Regions from separate parts of the Dactylosporangium sp. CA-233914 genome, predicted to be linked through region 2. Evidence: riboswitches for the same ligand, from Rfam matches in the RefSeq annotation. Region 2 holds a riboswitch; the other holds the start of a gene.
The links. A riboswitch is a leader RNA that binds a small molecule or an ion and turns the genes downstream of it on or off. The one in region 2 is predicted to bind ZMP and ZTP.
Positions count from the first base shown of each region.

Region 1 (7,422 bases), 1.9 Mb from region 2:
GGCACGCCCTTGCCGTCGACGAACTGGCGGCGGACCAGGTGGCCCGGACCCTTCGGGGCGACCATCGCCACGTCCACGTCGGCCGGCGGCTCGATCAGGCCGAAGCGGATGTTGAGGCCGTGGCCGAAGAAGAGCGCCTTGCCGGCGGTCAGGTTCGGGGCCACGTGCTCGGCGTAGAGCGAGCGCTGCGCGGTGTCCGGCGCGAGGATCATGATGACGTCCGCCTCGGCGCTGGCCTCGGCCGGGGTGAGGACGCGCAGGCCCTGCTCCTCGGCCTTGGCACGGCTCTTGGACCCCTCGAGCAGGCCGATGCGCACGTCGACGCCGGAGTCGCGCAGGCTCAGCGCGTGGGCGTGACCCTGGCTGCCGTAGCCCAGCACCGCGACCTTGCGGCCCTGGATCAACGACAGGTCGGCGTCGTCGTCGTAAAACACCTCGGCGGGCATTTTGAGTTTCCTTTCACAAAGTGTTCAGGGATGCGGCGCGAAGCGCCCTTATGAGGCGGCGCGGAGCGCCGGACCGGTCGTGATGGAGCGCGAACCGCGGCCGATGGCCACGACGCCGGACTGGACCATTTCCTTGATACCGAACGGCTCCAGGTCACGAAGCAGCGCGTCCAGCTTTTCCGACGTGCCGGTCGCCTCGATGGTGAGGGCGTCGGCGGCGACGTCGACCACGCGGGCCCGGAACAGGTTCACGGTCTCGAGGACCTGCGAGCGCACCGGGCGTTCCGCGCGCACCTTCACCAGCAGCAGCTCGCGCTGCACGCTGGCGGTGGTGTCGAGTTCGACGATCTTCAGGACCTGCACGAGCTTGTTCAGCTGCTTGGTGACCTGTTCCAGCGGTGATTCGTCCGCGTTGACCACGATCGTCATCCGGGAGACCTCGGGGTGCTCGGTCTCGCCGACGGCCAGGGAGTCGATGTTGAAGCCGCGCCGGGCGAAGAGGCCGGCGACGCGGGCCAGTATGCCGGGCTTGTTCTCCACCAGGACGGAGAGCGTGTGCTTGGCCATGGTTTGCTGCGTCTCCTACACGTCGTCCTGGTCGAACGCGGGGCGGACCCCCCGCGCGAACATGATCTCGTCGTTGCTGGTGCCGGCGGCGACCATCGGCCACACCATCGCATCCTTGCCGACCACGAAGTCGATGACGACCGGCTGGTCGGTGACCTTCATCGCGGCCTCGATCGTGGCGTCGACGTCACGCTTGGTCTCGCAGCGCAGGCCGACGCAGCCCAGGGCGTCGGCGAGCTTCACGAAGTCCGGGATGCGGTGCTTGTGGGTGCCGAGCTCGGTGTTGGAGTACCGCTGGTCGTAGAACAGCGTCTGCCACTGCCGGACCATACCCAGGTTGCCGTTGTTGATGACGGCGACCTTGATCGGGATGCCCTCCAGCGCGCAGGTGGCCAGCTCCTGGTTGGTCATCTGGAAGCAGCCGTCGCCGTCGATCGCCCACACCGTCTTGTCCGGCATGCCGACCTTGGCGCCCATCGCGGCCGGGACCGCGTAGCCCATCGTGCCCAGGCCCCCCGAGTTGAGCCAGGTGGCCGGGTTCTCGTACTGGATGAACTGCGCCGCCCACATCTGGTGCTGCCCGACGCCGGCGGCGTAGATGGCTTCCGGACCGACGATCTTGCCGATGCGCTCGATGACGTACTGCGGCGACAGCGTCCCGTCGGACGGCTCCTCGTAGCCCAGCGGGTAGCGGCCGCGGATGTCGTCCAGCGTCGCCCACCAGTCCTTGAGTGACGGCTTGCGCCCCGCCGCGTGCTCGGCCGAGACGGCGGCGATGAGCTCCTCGATCACGTGCTTGGCGTCGCCGACGATCGGCACGTCCGCGGTGCGGTTCTTGCCGATCTCGGCCGGGTCGATGTCGGCGTGGATGACCGCCGCGTTCGGCGCGAACGTCGACAGCTCGCCGGTGACCCGGTCGTCGAAGCGGGCGCCGAGGGTGATGAGCAGGTCCGACTTCTGCAGCGTGTAGACGGCGCCGACGGTGCCGTGCATGCCGGGCATGCCCATGTGCTGCGGGTGGGAGTCGGGGAACGCGCCGCGGGCCATCAGCGTCGTGACGACCGGGGCGCCGGTGAGCTCGGCGAGCTTGAGCAGTGCCGCGGAGGCGTGGGCCTTGATGACGCCGCCGCCGACGTAGAGCACCGGGCGCTTGGCCCCGGCGATGAGGCGGGCGGCCTCGCGGATCTGCTTGCCGTGCGGGTGCAGCGTCGGGTGGTACCCGGGCAGCTCCAGCGTCGGCGGCCACTTGAACGTGGTCTGCTTCTGCAGCACGTCCTTGGGGATGTCGACCAGGACCGGGCCGGGGCGGCCGGTGCTGGCGAGGTGGAACGCCTCGGCGAGCACCCGGGGCAGCTCCTCGCCGGACTTCACCAGGTAGTTGTGCTTGGTGATCGGCAGCGTGATGCCGGCGATGTCCGCCTCCTGGAAGGCGTCCGTGCCGATGTACTGCGACGCGACCTGGCCGGTGATGGCGACGATGGGGACCGAGTCCATGTAGGCGTCGGCGATCGGGGTGACCAGGTTCGTCGCGCCCGGTCCGGAGGTGGCCATGCAGACGCCGACCTTGCCGGTGGCCTGCGCGTAGCCGGTCGCGGCGTGGCCGGCGCCCTGCTCGTGGCGGACCAGGATGTGCCGGACGTTCTCGGAGTCGAACAGCGGGTCGTACGCCGGGAGGATCGCACCACCGGGAATGCCGAAGACGACGTCGGCGCCGAGCGCCTCGAGCGAGCGGACGAGTACCTGCGCCCCGGTGAGCAGCTCCGGCTGCGTCTTCTTGTCGGTGGCCGGCGCGGCGGGCGGCGCAGGGTGCCCCCGGTGGGCGAGGACTTCTGGCGTGGGTCTCGTCATCGCTGTTCGCACTTTCGCTCGAAGGTGTCTAGGCAAATACTCCGGACATGAAAAAACCCCACGTGCTCGGCACGGGGGGCTAGCGCGCTGACGGCAGGCGTCGGCGCGCTAGATGATAAGTACTCGGAGCGACCTCGACGACATGTGCCCACTCTGGCGCATCTCATGGCCTGAGTCAACCTATCCCAGGATGCGGAACGTGTCAGACTCGCAGGTATGCCCGAGCTGCGGTCCAAGACTTCCACTTCTGGTCGCAACATGGCCGGCGCCCGCGCCCTGTGGCGCGCGACCGGCATGACCGACTCCGACTTCGGCAAGCCGATTGTCGCCATCGCCAACAGTTTCACGCAGTTCGTGCCGGGCCATGTCCACCTGCGCAACCTCGGGATGATCGTCGCCGACGCGGTCGCCGAGGCCGGAGGGGTCGCCAAGGAGTTCAACACCATCGCCGTCGACGACGGCATCGCCATGGGCCACGGCGGGATGCTCTACTCGCTGCCCAGCCGCGAGCTCATCGCCGACGCCGTCGAGTACATGGTGCAGGCCCACTGCGCCGACGCCCTCGTGTGCATCTCCAACTGCGACAAGATCACGCCCGGCATGCTGCTCGCCGCCCTCCGCCTGAACATCCCCACCGTCTTCGTCTCCGGCGGCCCCATGGAAGCCGGCAAGACCATCGCCATCGAGGGCGTCGTCCACGACAAGGACGCCAAGCTCGACCTCATCGACGCGATGATCGCCTCCGCCAACGAGGCCGTCACGGACGAGCAGCTCGGCCAGATCGAGCGCTCCGCCTGCCCGACGTGCGGCTCGTGCTCGGGCATGTTCACCGCCAACTCCATGAACTGCCTGACCGAGGCGATCGGCCTGGCCCTGCCCGGCAACGGCTCGGCCCTGGCCACGCACGCCGCCCGCCGCGGCCTGTTCGAGCGGGCCGGGTCGCTGATCGTCGAGCTCGCCAAGCGGTACTACTTCGACGACGACGCCTCCGTGCTGCCCCGCGCGATCGCCTCCCGCCCGGCGTTCGCCAACGCGGTGGCGCTGGACGTCGCGATGGGCGGCTCCACCAACACCGTCCTGCACCTGCTGGCCGCCGCCCGCGAGGCGGAGCTGGACTTCTCCGTGGCCGACATCGACGCGATCTCGCGCCAGGTGCCGTGCCTGGCCAAGGTGGCGCCGAACACGCAGAAGTACCACATGGAGGACGTCCACCGCGCCGGCGGGATTCCGGCGATCCTCGGTGAGTTGTCCCGGGCCGGCCTGCTGGACGAGTCGGTCTGGTCGGTTCACGCTCCCACGTTCCGGGAGTGGGTCGAGCAGTGGGACATCCGCGCGGCCTCGCCGTCCCAGGAGGCTCTGGAGCTGTTCCACGCCGCACCCGGCGGGGTTCGCACGACCGAGCCGTTCTCCACGCAGAACCGGTGGAGCTCGCTGGACACCGACGCCGCGGGCGGATGCATCCGCAGCGTGGAGCACGCGTACACCGCCGACGGCGGCCTCGCGATCCTCTTCGGCAACCTCGCGCCCGACGGCTGCGTGGTGAAGACCGCGGGCGTGCCCGAGGAGAACCTGACCTTCTCCGGCCGGGCGCGGGTCTTCGAGTCCCAGGAGGCCGCGGTCGACGGGATCCTCGCCAAGCAGGTCGTCGCAGGCGACGTCCTGGTCATCCGCTACGAGGGGCCCAAGGGCGGCCCCGGGATGCAGGAGATGCTCTACCCGACGAGCTTCCTCAAGGGCCGTGGCCTCGGCCGGGCCTGCGCGCTGATCACGGACGGGCGCTTCTCCGGCGGCACGTCGGGCCTGTCGATCGGCCACATCAGCCCCGAGGCGGCCGGCGGCGGCCTCATCGCGCTGGTCGAGGACGGCGACCGGATCGACATCGACATCCCGAAGCGCTCCCTGCAGCTCGTGGTCGGCGACGAGGAGCTCGCCGCGCGCAAGATCGCGCAGGAGAAACGGGAGCGGCCGTACACCCCGCTGGACCGGGAGCGCCCGGTGTCGGCGGCGCTGCGGGCGTACGCGTCGATGGCCACCTCGGCCAGCGACGGCGCCTACCGCCGGGTCCCCTAGAGCCGGGTCGGTTCCACTACGATTGCGGGGTCACTGCGACTGGCGCATGCAAGGTGGAACCGACCACCGGGGAGCTTCCGTAGACCGCCGCACCGCGCGCCTGGGTGCCGCGTTCGTCGTCAGGAGGCTGCCCATGCACGCTCCCCTGTCCGCCGCGGACCCCGAGGTCGCCGCCCTCGTCCAGGGCGAGACCGAACGCCAGCACGACACCCTGCGGATGATCGCCTCGGAGAACTACGTCTCCCGGGCGGTCCTTGCGGCCACCGGCTCCGTCCTCACCAACAAGTACTCCGAGGGCTACCCCGGCAAGCGGTACTACGAGGGCCAGCGCTTCATCGACCCGATCGAGGAGCTGGCCATCGCCCGCGCGAAGGCCGTCTTCGGTGTCGAGCACGCCAACGTCCAGCCGTACTCGGGCTCGCCGGCGAACCTCGCCGTGTACATGGCCCTGGCCAAGCCGGGCGACACCGTCATGGGCATGGCGCTGCCGATGGGCGGCCACCTGACCCACGGCTGGTCGGTGTCGGCGACCGGGGCGTGGTTCCGGGCGGTGCAGTACACCGTGCGCAAGGAGGACGGGCGGATCGACTTCGACGAGGTCCGCGACATCGCCCTGCGTGAGCGCCCCCGGCTGATCTTCGCCGGCGGGACCGCGATCCCCCGGACCATCGACTTCCCCCGCTTCGCCGAGATCGCCCGCGAGGCCGGCGCGGTGCTGGTCGCCGACATCGCCCACATCGCCGGCCTGATCGCCGGCGGCGCCCACCCCTCGCCGGTCGGCCACGCCGAGGTCATCTCCACCACGACCCACAAGACCCTCCGCGGCCCCCGCGGCGCGATGCTCATGTGCGACGAGCGACACGCCAAGGCCATCGACAAGGCCGTCTTCCCCGGCCTGCAGGGCGGCCCGCACAACCACACCACCGCCGGCATCGCGGTCGCGCTGGGGGAGGCCTCGAAGCCCGATTTCAAGGTGTACGCCCACCAGATCGTCGCCAACGCCAAGTCCCTGGCCACGGCCCTGCTGGAGCACGGCTTCGACCTGGTCTCCGGCGGCACCGACAACCACCTGATCCTGCTGGACCTCACCGGCAAGGGCATCGGCGGCAAGCCGGCGGCCCGCGCCCTGGACCGGGCGGGCATCGAGACGAACTACAACACCGTGCCGTACGACACCCGCAAGCCCTTCGACCCGTCGGGCGTCCGCCTCGGCACGGCGGCCCTGACCACCCGCGGCCTGACCGAGTCGCAGATGCCGCAGGTGGCATCCTGGATCAGCCGCGCGGTGGACGCGGCCCTGAAGGACGACGAGCCGGCCCTGACGACGATCGCGGGCGAGGTCCGCGAACTGCTGTCGACGTACCCGATGCCCGGCCGCCACTGACCTGTCCGACGCGGGGCGCTCCCGGTTTTGCGGCCGGGGCGCCCCGTTCATCTACTTGCGCCGCAGGAACCGCCGGCCCTTCTCCTTGGGCTCCTCGTCGAGGTTCAACTCGAGCGGCGCGAGATCCTCGAACGCCCCGATGTCGCGCTTGCGCTGCTCGGGGATCCGCTCGCCCCCGTGCCCGTCCTGATTACGCCCCCAGCCGGCGGCGTCCGGGCCACGCCCCCAGCCGGCCGCGTCCTGGTTACGCCCCGACCCGGCCGCGTCCTGGTTGCGCCCCCAGTCGGCCGGCTCGTCGTTGTGGGCCGGCCGTCCCCCGACGCCCTGGGCCGCCCAGTCCGCCGCATCGTCGTTGCGGCCCGGTCGCGCGAAACCCTGGTCGGCCCGCTCCGGCGTCTGGCTGCCTGGCCCCGGCGGGTTGCCCCACGCCGGCTGCCCGGCGTCCGCACCGCCCCGGTCCCACCGGCTGGTCGCCTCGGTGGCCCACCCGGGCCCGCCCTCGACCGCGCCCGGCTGGACGTCGTTGTTCCGGTCCTTGTCGTTGTTCCGGTCCTTGTCCTTGTTCCGGCCCCACCGCGACTTCTTGGGCTTCTCGGCGGGTTCGGCGGCCGGGGCCTGCTGCGCGTCCCACCAGGCCTCCTCCTGCCCGCCGCCGGCGGCGGCCGGCGCTTCGGGCGCGGCGGCCCAGGCCTCGGTACGCCCGCCAAAGTCCCGCGGCGCCTCCGCTTCCCGACCCCCACCGAACGCCCGCCCGTCGCCCGCCGGGTTGAAGGCCGCCGCGTCGACGCGCCGATCCCCGTAGGGACCAAACGCCTCCGGGCCCGGACGTCCAGCGCCCTGCGAACCGAACGCCGCGTCGTCCACGCGCCCAGCACCCTGCGGCCCGAACGCCGCATTGTCCACGCGCCCAGCACCCTGCGGACCGAACGCCGCATTGTCCACGCGCCCAGCACCCTGCGGACCGAACGCCGCATTGTCCACGCGCCCAGCGCCCTGCGAACCGAAGGCCGGGTTGTCCGCGCGCCGATCACCGTACGGATCGAACGCCGCCGCGTCCGCGCGCCCAGCACCCTGCGAACCGAACGCCGGGTTGTCCGCGCGCCGATC
Region 1 covers NZ_CP192030.1:1,847,146-1,854,567, reverse strand. The annotation lists gene ilvC (ketol-acid reductoisomerase) at 1-446, opposite strand, end outside; gene ilvN (acetolactate synthase small subunit) at 495-1,013, opposite strand; gene ACQPY0_RS08410 (acetolactate synthase large subunit) at 1,029-2,861, opposite strand; gene ilvD (dihydroxy-acid dehydratase) at 3,078-4,931, shown strand; ZMP/ZTP riboswitch at 4,957-5,044, shown strand; gene glyA (serine hydroxymethyltransferase) at 5,065-6,315, shown strand; gene ACQPY0_RS08395 (hypothetical protein) at 6,367-7,422, opposite strand, start outside.
Region 1: another riboswitch for ZMP and ZTP. It lies ahead of glyA (serine hydroxymethyltransferase); the one in region 2 lies ahead of ACQPY0_RS58775 (bifunctional 5,10-methylenetetrahydrofolate dehydrogenase/5,10-methenyltetrahydrofolate cyclohydrolase).

Region 2 (7,422 bases):
CGGAAGCCGCCGTGGTGGAAGCCCACTGGTCGGAGGTCGACCCGTCGGGGCGCGACCTGGCGGTGCCGAATCCGTCTCGGCTGGCCCAGTCGGGCCGTGCGTCGTTCGGATCCGTGCCGTCCAGGCCGACTTCCTCGGGAGCCGTTCCGTCGGACAGAAGGGTGGCGCGAGGCCAGCCTACGGCGCTTCGCCGGGCAGAGCCATGACTCACCGGCGCGTCGTTGGTCTTCTCACTACGGTTCAAGCGCCAAAAGACTAGAAATCCGTCAACTCGCCGGAGCAGCCCGCCGAGCCGCTGTATCGGCGACATCGGCCGACCGATGCCGACCGCTCTGCCGTCCCCCATGAGTCCTCCGCGTTCCCCCTTATTCCAGGGGCGCGGCCACGCCCCCGGATCACCGGCCGCGGCGCCCTCCGGCCTTCCGGGGACGCGCGACTTCCCGCTCGCGCACGACCTCGACCACGGTGGTGGGCTCGGCGAGGACGGCGTCCCCGCACGTGCGCACCGACGCGGTTCCCGCACCAAGCCGGGCAAGCACCACCGCGTGCTCGGCGACCTCGGCCGCCGCGGAGGCGCCCTTCATCGCGAGCAGCCGCCCGCCGACGGCGGTGAGGGGAATACACCAGCCGGCGAGCCGGTCGAGCGGAGCGACGGCCCGGGCGGTGACGACATCGGCGAGCGGGACCTTCCCGACGCACTCCTCGGCCCGGGCGCGGACCACGGTCGTGGTCGCGTCAAGGCCGAGCGCCGCCACCGCTTCGGAAAGGAATGCGGTACGTCGTGCGAGCGGCTCGACCAGGGTGACGGCAAGGTCGGGACGAGCCACTGCCAGCACCATACCGGGCAACCCCGCCCCAGACCCGACGTCGACCACCGAGGCACCCGTCTGAATGAGGTCGGCGACGACGGCGCAGTTGAGCAGGTGGCGCTCCCAGATACGAGGCGCCTCCCGCGGCCCGATGAGCCCGCGTACGACGCCGTCAGTGACGAGCAACTCGGCGAACCGCACCGCGATCGGGAGACGATCCCCGAAGATCTTCTCGGCGGCCGGGAGAACTTCGCTCGGTACTGCACCATCCATGTCGACAAGCAAACCACGCACCACCCCACCGCCCCGGACGCGGGGGAGCCACTTCTCCCTGCGATGACCCGAGGCTGCGGCGCGCCATCTCGGAAGCCTCGGTCCCGGCCCGAGACCGAGTCCCCGTTCCGAGGAGTCCCTTTCGGCCAGCCCCAACACCGCTCTCCTATTCAGAGGAAGCTCCCAAAACCTGACCTCACCGCGTGCTCGTTTGCCCAAAGGCTCCTTCCGGCAGGGCCCGGCCATACTCCTGGAGGCTCTCGGCTTAGTCGTCGCTGGCACCCTGCACACCAAGTGGGCGTCCTCGTTTCACGTGAAACACAGGTCGAGCCGGACGATCCGAGACATGGTCGCGCGCGGTCCGATCGAATCCCGCTAGGCCTTGCCCGTTGGAGGGCGGGGTCCGGTCGACGATCACGTGCTGCTGGAGGTAGACCCGCTCGCCACCCTCGCAACAGACAGGAGGACCAGCGCTCGGGATTGATCCGCTGCGGAAGATGGGGTGGCGGATGAAGCCGACCGACAAGGGCGCCAAGGCGGAGCACGCGGGCGGAACACGGAACACGCGCCAGCGCGGATGCGGACACGCACGGAACTCCGGGGTCGGACGTCCGATGGGGCGGACGTCCGATGGGGCGGACGCCCGATGGGTCGGACGCAGGACGCGAGACGGACGCAGGACGCGAGACGCGGGGAACGATGGTGGCTCGAGCGGTGGTGTGGTTCGCGGGATCAATACGGAACGCGGGACGAACGCGGGACTGCGGTCGACGTGCTGACCGCGGTCCAGGACGGGCGGTGCTGGGGCCTCGGCCACGGCCAGCAAGCTCCCCGGCCTCCGACTCGCCGGAACCCTCGGTGTCGATGAGCCGGCCACGTCGCCAAGTCGATGTTGCGATTGAGTCGATGCGCGAGGCGGTTGCCAGCCTCGCGGCCGAGGGCCAAGGGCTGGGTGCGCGCTTCGGAGGTCATCGAGTGCTACGCCCCCGCTGCCGGACATCCTGCCGCTCCAGCGGCCGCGGGTCGCAGAACCAGCGACTCGACCGGCGGTGCAGGCCGGACGCGGGGTCAGCGGGGGCCGAACACCAGACGCGGGACCGGGACGCGAGGCGCGGGATCAGGGCGAGGGTCAACAGGCGACCTGAGACGACTGCGGGGCGCTGAGACGCCAGACGTGGGACGCTGCGGGACGCCGGAACTGGGGCACGGGGCAACGGGCGACCCGAGACAACTGCGGGACGTGGGGCGAGTGGCGTGCGGCCTCGGGCAGTCGAGGGCTACTGCCCGGAGCCTGCTGGCCGCAGGCTGGCCGACTGGGGACGTCGGCTATGGGTCGACCTGGAAGCGGGCGGTTCGAGTGCTGGAGAGTTCCGGAGGGACGCCGCGCTGGCCGCCCCTCCGGAGTCTGTTTCACGTGAAACGGCGCTCGGCGGCTTCGATCGCGTTGCGGAAGAGCATGGCTACCGTTGTTGGGCCTACGCCGCCCACTCGGGGTGTGATGGCGCCGGCCACCTCGGCGCAGGACTCCGCGACATCGGGAAGCAGGCGGCGGCCCTCGTAGCGGACGCCGCCACCGACCACCACGGCACCGGGCTTGACGTGTTCGGGTTGGATGATGCCTGGCACGCCAGCGGCGGCGATCAAGATGTCAGCCCGCCGGGTGTAGCGGGGCCAGTCCGAGACGCCCGTGTGGACGACCGTGACCGCCGCGTTCGCTGTCGGGCGCTTCTGGGCCAGCAGCATCGCCAGAGGGCGGCCCAGAGTCGCGCCTCGGCCCAGGATCACCACCTCGCGGCCGCTGACCGGGATGTCGTAGTGAGCCAGCAGCGCCTCGATGCCGGCGGGAGTGCAGGGGAGCGGCCCGGGGATACCCGCGGCCAGGCGGCCAAGGTTCAGGGGGTGCATGCCGTCGACGTCCTTGTCCGGGTCCACGCGCATGAGGGCGGCGTCGTAGTCCAGGTGCTGGGGCGTCGGGTACTGAATCAGCAAAGCATGGACGTCTGGATCCGCGTTGTACTCGTCGATTACGGCGTGGAGATCGGCCTGGGTCGCAGTGGCCGGGAGGTGCCGGTGCGGGGATGCGAAGCCGAGTTCGGCGGCCTGGCGTTGCTTGATGCGGATGTACCCGGCGCTCGCGTCGTCATCGCCCACCAGGATGGTCGCCAGCGAGGGTGTGATACCGCAGGATCGGAGAGCGGCCACCTGAGCGGAGACGTCGGCGAGGATGCGGTCCGCCACCGGAGCACCCGGCAACAGCCGCGCCGAGCCAATGGACGAAGACGAAGAACCGGACGCTGGCGCGGCGTCAGACGACACCGGACCGTCAGACGACACCGGACCGTCAGACGACACCGGACCGTCAGACGACGCAGGACCGACGGACCACGCCGAGGCATCGGACGACGTGCCGCCAGAAGACACGGAGTCACTAGACAACACAGCGCCGCCAGAAAGCACCGGGCGGCCAGAGGAAACAGACCCACCAGACGACACGGGGCCAGCAGAAGACGCGGGGCCAGCAGAAGATGCGGGGTCGGTAGAAGACGCCGATGCGCCGGACGATGCGTTGCCAGAAGGCGCCGCGCTGACAGAAGGTACCGGGGCGCCTGGCGAAGCCCATCTGCCTGAGGCGGCCGCGCCACCGGATGTCGCAATTGTGCTGGAGGGAGTAGGCGACGTCGCCGCGGCGGCGTCAGAGGAGCGAAAGGGTGCAGAAGGGGGCGTGGGGGAAGAGAGGGACATACGGCTCCTCGCGTCCGTGAGAGCCCAGGCGGTCGACTCCCACGACGAAGGCTTCCCGATGGTTGCCCATCCTTGATGCCGCCAGTCGCGTCCCCTCAAGTATGCCGGAAGCGACCAGGCTCGGCCGGAGGAGGCAGGAGGAGGCGGCCAGAGGAGGCGGAAGCCGCCTGGTGCGTCCGGAGGTGACCGCGATGAAACGAGGTGTCGGCAGATGACAGGAAGGCATCGGCAATGGCCGCAGTGGCAACGGGATCGACCAGAGGCATGGGCCCGCAACCGGCCAAGGAGCCGTGAGCGAATCGTGGGACCGGGCGCGGCCGGAGGAGCCGGGACCGAACGCGGAAGCCGGCGACCGACGAGGGAGCCGAGCACAATCGACGGGCCGAGCAACAAGCAGGGGGCCGCGCGCAATCAGGAGGAGTCGGCGACGAGCACGGGCTGCCGGGGCCGGAAACGGTGACGCGACCCAAGAGGGAGCAGAGCAAAACGAAAACCGCCCCGGCCGTCGGGCGGCCGGGGCGGTCGAAAAGGAAGGCAGAACGACTAACGGCAGTCAGGCCGTGGGGCGGACCACGATACGGCGGGACGGCTCCACGCCCTCCGACTCGCTCTCCACGCCCGGGAGGGCGTTGATGACGTCGTGGACGCACTTGCGCTCGAAGGCGCTCATCGGCTCCAGGCGCACGGCCTCGCCGTACTCCTTCACCTTCTCCGCCGCGTTCTTCGCGATCGCCCCGAGCTCCTTGCGGCGCAGGGCGCGGTAGCCGCCGACGTCGAGCAGGAGGCGGCTGGGCGAGCCGGTCTGCCGGAACACCGCCAGCCGGCTGAGCTCCTGCAGCGCCTCCAACGTCGCTCCCCGCTGCCCGACCAGGGCCTGCAGGCGCTTGCCCGAGCCGTCGCCGCCCTCGACGACCTCGACGACCGGGCGGCCGCTCACGACCAGCTCGTCGATGTCGCCGTCGTAGTCGAGGATGTCGAGCAGGCCCTCGACGTAGTCGGCCGCGATCTCGCTCTCGCGGAACAGGTCGGCGCCGGAGCGGCCCGAGCCGCCCGAAGCAGCCTCGTCGTCGGTGTCGTCGGCCTTCGCCTTGGCGTCCTGCTCGAGGTCCTTGGCGTCCACGTCCTTCTCGTCCAAGGCGTCGGCACCGAGATCACTGGTGGTGTCGGTCACGAAACTCATCTCCGCTTGTTTGGGGCGCCGAGGCGCCGTCACAGGTCGTCGGTGAGGGGTGGGTTGCTAGGGAGCGCCGCGCGCCGGGCCGTGGGTGAGGGGTCGGCCCGGCGGGGTCGCATCAACCCGACTGCCGCTTCGCGGCGCCACCCTTCTTCGGGTTGATCGGCTTGGCACCGGGCTTGGGGGCCCGGCTGGGAGCGGCGGTGTCGGGCGTGCCGGTGGCCTTGGTGCCGGCCGCCTTCGCGGGGCCCTTGCCGTTGGTCCGCTGCTGGGCCTGCGCGGCCGCCTCCTCGCGGGCCCTGCTGAACAGCGCGCCGAGGCCGCTGGGCTGCTTCGCCTCGCCGGCCTTCTTGGCCGCGCCGGCGCCGCCCTTGAACGGCGTGGTGTTGGTCGTCGCGCTGGCCGGCGGCGGGTACTTGTGCAGCACCCAGTACTGCTGGCCGAGCGTGATGGCGTTGTTCGTGACCCAGTAGATGATGACACCGATCGGGAAGTACCAGCCGGAGGTCAGGGTGAAGAACGGGATGCCGTAGAGCATGAACTTCTGGATCATGCGCTGCTGCGGGTCGGTGTTCCAGCCCGTCTTCTTGATCATCTGACGCTGCGTCAGGTAGGTCGTCGTGATCATCAGCGCGACGAGGCAGGCGGCAACGATCTTGACCGTGGTCGAGCTGGCATCGATCTTGAGCAGCTCGGCCGTGCTGCTGCTGAACTTCGCGACGATCGGGGCGTCGAAGAGGCGGGCGTCGACCGCGCTGAGGAACTCGTCCTTGGTCCAGCCGTAAAGCTCCATGCTGTGGTCCGACATGCCCGGGCGCAGGTGGCGCAGCACGTGCAGGAGGCCGATGAACACCGGGATCTGCAGGAACATCGGAAGGCAGCCCATGAGCGGGTTGACCTTCTCCTCCTGGTAGAGCTTCATGACCTCCTTCTGGAGGGTCTCCCGGTCGCCCTTGTGCTTGTCCTGCAGCTCCTTCATCTTTGGCTGGATCGCCTGCATCGCGCGCTGCGACTTGATCTGCTTGACGAAGATCGGGAAGAGGACGACCCGGACGGTGATCACCAGGAAGACGATCGCGAGGACCCACTGCCAGTTGGTGCTCAAAACCCGGTGGTCCGGCAGGATCGAATCCCAGACGGTGTGCCAGAACAGCATCACCTTCGAGATCAGCCAGTAGATCCCGGCCATCAGCTTGCTAATCACGACACCGCTCCAGTCACGTCGACTCGGGCTCGGGCGAGTGTCCCCGGCGCGGAGGCACCGGGTCGAACCCACCGGGGTGGAATGGGTGGCAGCGCAGCAGCCGCCAGATCGCGAGACCGATTCCCTTCACCACGCCGTGGGTGCCGATCGCCTCCAAGGCATAAGCGCTGCACGACGGGTAGAACCGACAACGCGCCGGCAACGCCGGGCTTATCCAACGACGGTACGCGACGATGGGAGCTGCCACGATCCGGGCTCCGACGTTCATCGACGGACACCTCGGCTCTTCGGTCGGCGAACGGCGTCCAGCGCCGAGTCAAGATCTTTTTCCAGGATGTCGTACGGCTTGTGCGCCGCGTCCGGCAGCGCCCGCACGACGAGCACGGAGCCCTCGGGCAGGTCCCCGATGCGCGAACGGACCAGGTGTCGCAGCCGGCGCTTCACGGTGTTGCGCACCACGGCGTTCCCGACGGCCTTGGAGACCACGAACCCGGCCCGGGCCGAGCCGAGGGCCACCGAGTCGGACGGTGCTGGACTGCGCGAATCAGACATGTCGGAAAGATCCGAACTCTCGACGACCGGCGCGTCCTGGGGAAATACAGCAACCCCGGGCCGCGACAGCCCGGGGTTGAGGAAGTGCACAACCAAGGCCCCCCGGCCGGCCCGGCGGCCGTTGCGAATGGTGGCGGCGAAATCCTCCCGCCGCCGCAGTCGCTGTGCGGCCGCAAGCACGCTGCCTCCCGGAGGGCCCGGTCGTGACGATGAAGGCTCAGGCCGAGAGGCGGTCGCGCCCCTTGGCGCGACGCGCGGACAGGATCGCGCGACCGGCGCGGGTGCGCATCCGCAGCCGGAAGCCGTGGGTCTTCGCGCGCCGGCGGTTGTTCGGCTGGAAGGTGCGCTTGCTCACGTCGGGGCTCCGTCTTCGTGACTTGGCGTGGGTTGACTCGGCGGGAAGGGCCGGGCGCCCACGGAATGTCGATCGGTGATTGGAGTTTACCAGGGAACGGTGCTCCAACCGAAACAGGGTACGCGCCACCTAACCGAGCGTCAACGATCACCCACGCGGGGCGCCGGCCGCGTGGAAGGCGGCCGGCTGTGAACAAAGAAACCCCTGTTCAGCACCGAAATCCACAGGTTCGTTGTGGACAACGGTTGAGTGGTTGTGGACAACGCTGTTAACGTGCCCGGTTGCCGGTAGACACCGCGACGACCGGCGACGG
Region 2 covers NZ_CP192030.1:13,105,694-13,113,115, forward strand. The annotation lists gene rsmG (16S rRNA (guanine(527)-N(7))-methyltransferase RsmG) at 396-1,082, opposite strand; gene ACQPY0_RS58775 (bifunctional 5,10-methylenetetrahydrofolate dehydrogenase/5,10-methenyltetrahydrofolate cyclohydrolase) at 2,493-3,353, opposite strand; ZMP/ZTP riboswitch at 3,840-3,923, opposite strand; gene ACQPY0_RS58780 (protein jag) at 4,378-5,004, opposite strand; gene yidC (membrane protein insertase YidC) at 5,117-6,187, opposite strand; partial or broken gene yidD (membrane protein insertion efficiency factor YidD) at 6,199-6,470, opposite strand; gene rnpA (ribonuclease P protein component) at 6,467-6,934, opposite strand; gene rpmH (50S ribosomal protein L34) at 6,972-7,109, opposite strand.